Regions from separate parts of the Streptomyces sp. NPDC047000 genome, predicted to be linked through region 3. Evidence: riboswitches for the same ligand, from Rfam matches in the RefSeq annotation. Region 3 holds a riboswitch; each other region holds the start of a gene.

Region 1 (2,194 bases), on a different contig from region 3:
TGTCCCGGCAGCTCTTCCCGGAGACCGCCCGCATGTCGCGCCCGCGCCAGGGCACCGAGGAGACCGTCGAGAAGATCGACGCCGCGGCCGTACGCCGGTTCTACGAGCGGTACGTGCGCCCCGCGACGGCCACCGCCGTGATCGTCGGCGACCTCACCGGCGTCGACCTGGACGAGCTGCTCGCGGACACCCTGGGCGGCTGGAGCGGTGCCCCGGCCCGGCCCCGTCCGGTGCCCGCGGTGACGTCCGACGACACCGGCCGCGTCGTCATCGTGGACCGGCCCGGTGCCGTCCAGACGCAGCTGCTCATCGGCCGCACCGGTCCCGACCGGCACGACCGGACGTGGGCGGCCCAGGTGCTCGGCACGTACTGCCTCGGCGGCACCCTGACCTCGCGCCTGGACCGTGTGCTGCGCGAGGAGAAGGGCTACACCTACGGTGTGCGGGCGTTCGGGCAGGTCCTGCGGTCCGCGCCGGACGGCACCGGCGCCGCGATGCTCGCCATCAGCGGTTCCGTCGACACGCCGAACACCGGTCCCGCACTGCAGGACCTGTGGACGGTGCTGCGCACGCTCGCCGCGGAGGGGCTGACCGACGCCGAACGGGACGTCGCCGTGCAGAACCTCGTCGGCGTGGCGCCGCTGAAGTACGAGACCGCCGCCGCCGTGGCGAGCACGCTGGCCGACCAGGTCGAGCAGTACCTGTCCGACGACTTCCAGGCGACGCTCTACCGGCAGCTCGCCGCGACCGGCACCGTGGAGGCCACCGCGGCGGTCGTGAGCGCCTTCCCGGTGGACCGTCTGGTGACGGTCCTCGTCGGCGACGCGGCACAGATCAGGGAGCCCGTCGAGGCCCTCGGTATCGGCGACGTCACGGTCGTCACGGCGGAGTAGCACCGCGCGCGGGTGAGCCCTGACGGCCGGACGGCCCGGCCGTCAGGGCTCCTGTCCGCCCACCGGCCGTCAGCAGGGGTGGGCGTATGCCCGATTTACGGGAGAGGCAACCTGTATGCCCTGTGGCGTGCGCTACAAAAGATGTGATCCGTTTGAGGACCGAAAGCCGCCCCGTCTAGCGTCGTCCCGGCCTGTCCGTCACGCAGCACGCCGCATCCGCGGCAGCGGACAGCCATCGCCGAGTCCCCGTACGGCGCGAGCCGGGGGAGCCGGGGACCCACAGTCCCCCGGGGTGAATCGGACGCCCGCGCGTACAGCGAGGGGGTCCGTAGGAGACCTTCCTGCTCCGAACCCGTCAGCTAACCCGGTAGGCGAGAGGGAAGGAAAGGACCAGCCCCTTCATGGCGTCGTGCGCCCCCGGGAAGCACCGCCGGCCCAGCCGGATGAAGCGTTCCACCACCCAGGCCGCGGGTGTCGCGGCCCTCGCCACCAGCGGCGTGGTGGGCACCCTCGCGGCCCCCGCACTCGCGGCCGGCGACCCCGCGCAGAACGCGCTCGAGACGAGCGGGCTCATCCCCGTCGTCGCCCTCGGTGACACGGTCGCCGACACGATCGACGCCCAGGCCACCGCCCAGCAGGCGGCAGCCGCGCGCAAGGAGGCCGAGCAGGCCGCCCGCAAGCGCGCGGCCGAGCTGGCGGAGAAGGCCCGTGAGGCCAAGGAGCGCGCCGCCCGCGACGCGGAGCGCAAGCGCCTCAACACCTTCGTCGCGCCGATCTCCCACTCGTACGTCTCCACCGGCTACCAGGCCAGCAGCGCCCTGTGGTCCTCCGGCGCGCACACCGGCATCGACTTCCACGCCGCCAGCGGCACGAGCGTCCACGCGGTGGGCTACGGCACCGTCGTCGAGACCGGCTGGGGAGGTTCGTACGGCAATCAGATCGTCATCAGGATGAACGACGGCACCTTCACGCAGTACGGCCACCTGTCGTCCATCGCGGTGTCCGTGGGCCAGCAGGTCGTCACGGGCCAGCAGATCGGCCTGTCCGGCGCGACCGGCAACGTCACGGGACCGCACCTCCACTTCGAGGCCCGTACGACCGCGGAGTACGGCTCCGACATCGACCCCGTCGCGTACCTGCGTCAGCACGGTGTGAGCATCTGACACCCGTCGCCCGCCCCGCCGGCACGATGTGAACATCCGGCACCGGCAGCCGGCAGCCGCCGTCCCGCGCCCGGCGCGGAGTGCGGTACATCACGTCCCCGGGAAGCCCCGGCTCGTCCGAGCCGGGGCTTTCGGTTT
Region 2 (2,194 bases), on a different contig from region 3:
GAGCGGCGCCGTCCAGGATCTGACGGCGGCGGGCGTCGAGGTGCGCCTGGGACACGCGGGCCATGATCCGCAACGTAGAACGAACATTCCTTCCGGCCAAGCGGCCACGCCGCACGCAAGCCCCCCTCCGGGCCCGGACCCGTCCGCCTCCTCCTGCGTCACCGGCTTGCCGCGCCGCCACCCGCAACTCCCCGGAGGACGGGACCGTATACGGCACGCCGGCCGCGGCCCGCTCGTACGGCTCACCGGCCGGGAACCGGTGAGCGGGGACATCGGACGCGACAGGGTCCTGGACGCACGGGCCGCCGTGGGGTAGGGCTTGGTGAACCGGATCGTCCCCGGCCGCGGTACGGCACGCACCACGGCCGGCGCTCCGGACACCCCGGGTGCACCCGTCCCGGGCCCGCCCGCCGTTCCCGGGGCGAGGTGAGGTTCCGGTGCCGGCCCCGGGCCGCCGCCGCTGCCCGCTCCGGCACGCGCCGGGGGTGAGCTGATCGGCCGTCACCCGGAGGTGTTCGATCCGCCGGGCCGGATCCGTCCGGCGCACCCCGGTGACACCTGCCGGGGACCGCGCGCCGCCCGGGCCCCGGCGGCGCGGGCGGCCGAGCCGCGGGACGCACCGGAGCCGACGCACCGCCGGGGCGGGACGGAGCCGCCCGCGCCGGCCCCGGCGCGGGCGCTGCGGGTGCCGGCCGGCGAGCGCCGCGCGGCACGCCGTCACGATGCCACCCGGCTCCGCGAGTTGACGTACCGCCGACGGGACGGGCGGACGGCCGGCCCGGCCACCTCACCCGACGGTGTCCGGTCGGGGACGGAAACGGACCGGACGGGTTACCGCTGTTCGGTGGAGGTTCACCTCCTTTTCCTGGCCCGTTCCGGTTGCGCAACGCGCCTGGCCCCAGGGCGGAATGAGGCATTCCGACGCAGGTCCGGGACTGGTCAGGGCCGTCGACGTCCACTCGAACACCCCACTGTCCACCCGAACGGGTGAGTGGTGAGTAACAACACAAATCCCCGGTTCCGTTGGGATTTTCCGACTTCGGTAGGTGAAGATCCCTGTCTGACGACAAGCCCCCGCCACAGCGGCGGGGCGGTCCGGGCGGACGCCGAGTCCTGCCGCCGCCCGGATGACCGGTCGACAGGAGTGGATCGGCAGGAGTGGAGGACCCAAGCAGTCCGGGTCGCCGGGACGGTCACGCCATGACCGGTCCGCGCAGCCCTCGGGGTGAAGCCGCGGCAACGCGGCCGGGCAACTTCGCCAGCCCGAATCCGACAGGTCATCCTTCACAGGCGGCTGACGAAGGGTTGCGCATGACTGCGCTCAATCGTGTCCCGTCGCTCATGGCCAGGGCCGGTACGGCCTCGGCCTTCGCCATCGCCGCCGTGGGCGGTTCGGTCGTGGTCCCCGGGGTCGCCCCGGACGCCGCGGCCGCGACGCCCGCGACCAAGGCACTCCAGATCGCGGCCTCCAAGAAGGGCTCCCCGTACCAGTGGGGCGCCACGGGGCCCCGGAGGTTCGACTGCTCCGGGCTGACGCTGTACTCGTTCAAGAAGGCGGGCAAGAAGCTGCCGCGTACGGCCGCCGCGCAGTACAACAAGACGCACCACATCTCCGCCAAGAGCCGCAAGGCCGGAGACCTGGTGTTCTTCCATTACGGCTCCAGCGTGTACCACGTGGGCATCTACGCCGGAAAGGGGAAGATCTGGCACGCCCCGAAGACCGGGGACGTCGTGAAGCTGCAGAAGATCTGGACGAAGAGCGTCTGGTACGGCCGGGTGAGCTGACCGGTCCGGGGCGGTGACGGCGTCCTGACCCGCCGTCACCGGCCCGGAAGCCCGGCAGCGGCTTTCCCCGCCTCCCCGGGCCCTTCCGGGCCTCCCGGGGCCTTCCCGGCCTTCCTCGGGCCTTCCTGGCCGCTTCGCGCGGCCCGGCGGGCGCCAGGAGGCCCTGGGGCCCTTGGAGGCCCGCCCGCCCGCTTCCGACGCGTCAGGGCTCCCGCCCGGGGCCCGGCGCGTCTCCCCGGGCCTCCTACGGCTCCTGCCGCCCCGCCCCCGGCAACGGACCCCCCGGGACCGCACGCGCCGCCGCCGGCCGCACCAAAGCCGTCCAGGGCAGCTCGACGAACACCGTCTTCCCGCCCTCCCCCGTCGGCCGGACCCGGAGTTTCCCGCCGCACTCGGCGGTCAGCCAGCG
Region 3 (2,194 bases):
GCCGGGCCAGGTCAGCCGGGTGCGCAGCCCGACGGCCGCACCGTGGGCCGCGGCCGCCGCGAGGACGACGGCGTAGCCGGTGAGCGCGGCGCCCGGGACTCCGTCGGCATCGGCGGGCAGTGCCACGAACAGCAGGACCACCGTGGCCGCCCAGCAGGCCGCCGCTCCGAGCCAGTGCCGTACGAGCACATAACCGAGGCCCAGTCCGCTGAGGTTGAGCAGGGCCACCGCGGCGGCGCGCGAGCCGTCGGCCGGCGCGGGCGGCGCGGGCGGCGGAGCCGGGGGTCCGGGCGGCATCGGCGGCGGGAACGGCGGCACCGGCGGCATCGGTGGATTCTGCGCGTTCTGTGAATGCTGTGGACCCGGCGGAGGGCCGTATCCACCGCTCGATGGGCCGTACGGACCGTACGCATCTCCGGACATGGCGGCTCCCCCGGTCAACTCTCACCACATGTCTATGTGTTGCCAGTGTACGGACGACAAGGACCGCTCACCAGAACAAATGGGCGAGCACGCCGGTGGTGCGCCGGGGCGACATCACGATTACGTATCGGACATTCCCCGCTTCAACCTTCACGGGAGACACACATGTTCGTTAAGTTGGCGCCTGGGCCGTACGATTCCTCCGGCGAACCCCGCCGGGTCGCACGGCCTCCGCCGAGTCCGGTACGGCCAGTGAGGCGTCCGGAGCCGGGGACCCACCGAATCCCGGGGTGAATCGGCCCGACCGCCCTTCGGGGCGAGGGCCGTAGGGCATGCCTTCCGAGTTCCGCCGCCCGAACCCGTCAGCTAACCCGGTAGGCGGAGTACGGAAGGAGTACGTCCCCCATGGCGCCGGAACGCAATCAGCGTCGCGGAGGCTCCGGCCTCCCCGGTATGCGTGACTCCGATCCGTTCACGGGAGGCGACGGTCCCAGCCGCGCCGAGGTGAAGCGGCGGATCGACAGCCTCTACAACCGGGCCGAGACCGACAGCAGGACCTTCAACGCGACCCGCGCCATGACGCTGGGCACCTCGTCCCCGGGAGCACCGGCGGTCCGCCCGGCGTCCGGCAGGGGACGCGGCGGCTCCGACCCCGCCCTCGACGCCGTCGCCCGGCAGTGGTTCGACATGGCGCGGGGCTCACTGGGCCCCACCGTGGCCGCGGCGCTGCCCCCGGACCGGCTGCCCGACCGCTCGCCCGCCGCCCTGCCGGGCCGCCAGGACTTCAGTGACACCGTCCGCGAGCTGGAGGCCGCCGCGCGTCCCGCCCTGGAGCTGACCGCGGGCCCCGCCACCGCCCTGCCGGCCCTTCCCCCGGCCGAACGCACCGCTGTGATGCCCGAACTGACGGCGGCCCCGGCCGAACTCCGGCCCCCGGCGATCGAACCTGCCGCGCCACCGGCGCAACTCCCGCCCCTGCCCCTCCCGTTGGCGCCGGGGACGGTCACGGTCCCGGGCATCCCGGCCCAGCCGGCCCCCGTCGAAGCGGCCGCGGCCCTGCCGACGGCGGCCCAGCCGGCCCCCGCCCGGCCGTTCACCGCCCAGCCGTTCACCGCCCAGCCGTTCACCGATCAGCCGTTCCCTTCCCAGCCGCTCACGGATCCGTTGTTCACGGAGCAGCTGTTCACCGCGCCGCCCGCGGCCGTCCCCGGACCCGCGCCCGTGGCATCGGCCGCACCCTGGCCGGCGGCGGTCCCCGCGTCACCCCCGCGCTCCCCCTCCCCCGCCAAGCCGAACCGCTCCTCGATGGGTCCCGCCAAGGACCGCAACCGGCTCAAACTCACCGCGGCCCGCCAGCTGCTGGCCCGTCACGTCGCCCGGCTCGCACCGCCGGAACCCGCGCAGACGCCCCCGGCATCTGTGGACCGGGCCGTCCGGCCGACCGCCCCGGCCGCTCCTCCCCGCGGCCCCGAGGGCCAGTGGCCGCCTCAGCAGCCCGACGGCTACGGCACCGCCGTGTACACCGCCCCGGCCGGCGTGACCGCCCCGGGCCCGGCCACCGGCCCCGTCCCGGTCGTCCCGGCGGCGTCAGCCGCCCCGGCCGCCCCCGAACCTCCCGCCCCCCGGCCTCCCGTCGCCCCGTCGCCGGATTCCGCCACCCCCGGCAAGGCCGCGGCGGCGCTCGGTTTCGCCCGTGGCCAGATCGGGCGCCCCTGCCTCTCGGGAGCGGCCGGCCCCGAGGCGTACGACTGCGGCGGGCTCACCCAGGCGG

What was found. A riboswitch is a leader RNA that binds a small molecule or an ion and turns the genes downstream of it on or off. The one in region 3 is predicted to bind cyclic di-AMP.
Region 1: it holds a riboswitch for cyclic di-AMP, as region 3 does, so the genes downstream of both, ABZ862_RS22425 (M23 family metallopeptidase) here and ABZ862_RS34395 (NlpC/P60 family protein) in region 3, are expected to answer to the same signal.
Region 2: it holds a riboswitch for cyclic di-AMP, as region 3 does, so the genes downstream of both, ABZ862_RS15540 (C40 family peptidase) here and ABZ862_RS34395 (NlpC/P60 family protein) in region 3, are expected to answer to the same signal.

What each region holds. Positions count from the first base shown of each region.
Region 1 covers NZ_JBEYWE010000014.1:87,952-90,145, reverse strand. Annotated here, with positions in the region: gene ABZ862_RS22430 (pitrilysin family protein) at 1-893, shown strand, start outside; cyclic di-AMP (ydaO/yuaA leader) riboswitch at 1,120-1,282, shown strand; gene ABZ862_RS22425 (M23 family metallopeptidase) at 1,295-2,056, shown strand.
Region 2 covers NZ_JBEYWE010000008.1:105,231-107,424, reverse strand. Annotated here, with positions in the region: gene ABZ862_RS15550 (TetR/AcrR family transcriptional regulator) at 1-64, opposite strand, end outside; partial or broken gene ABZ862_RS15545 (hypothetical protein) at 461-746, shown strand; cyclic di-AMP (ydaO/yuaA leader) riboswitch at 1,095-1,308, shown strand; gene ABZ862_RS15540 (C40 family peptidase) at 1,312-1,785, shown strand; gene ABZ862_RS15535 (ATP-binding protein) at 2,030-2,194, opposite strand, start outside.
Region 3 covers NZ_JBEYWE010000035.1:64,576-66,769, reverse strand. Annotated here, with positions in the region: gene ABZ862_RS34400 (hypothetical protein) at 1-327, opposite strand, end outside; cyclic di-AMP (ydaO/yuaA leader) riboswitch at 646-820, shown strand; gene ABZ862_RS34395 (NlpC/P60 family protein) at 877-2,194, shown strand, end outside.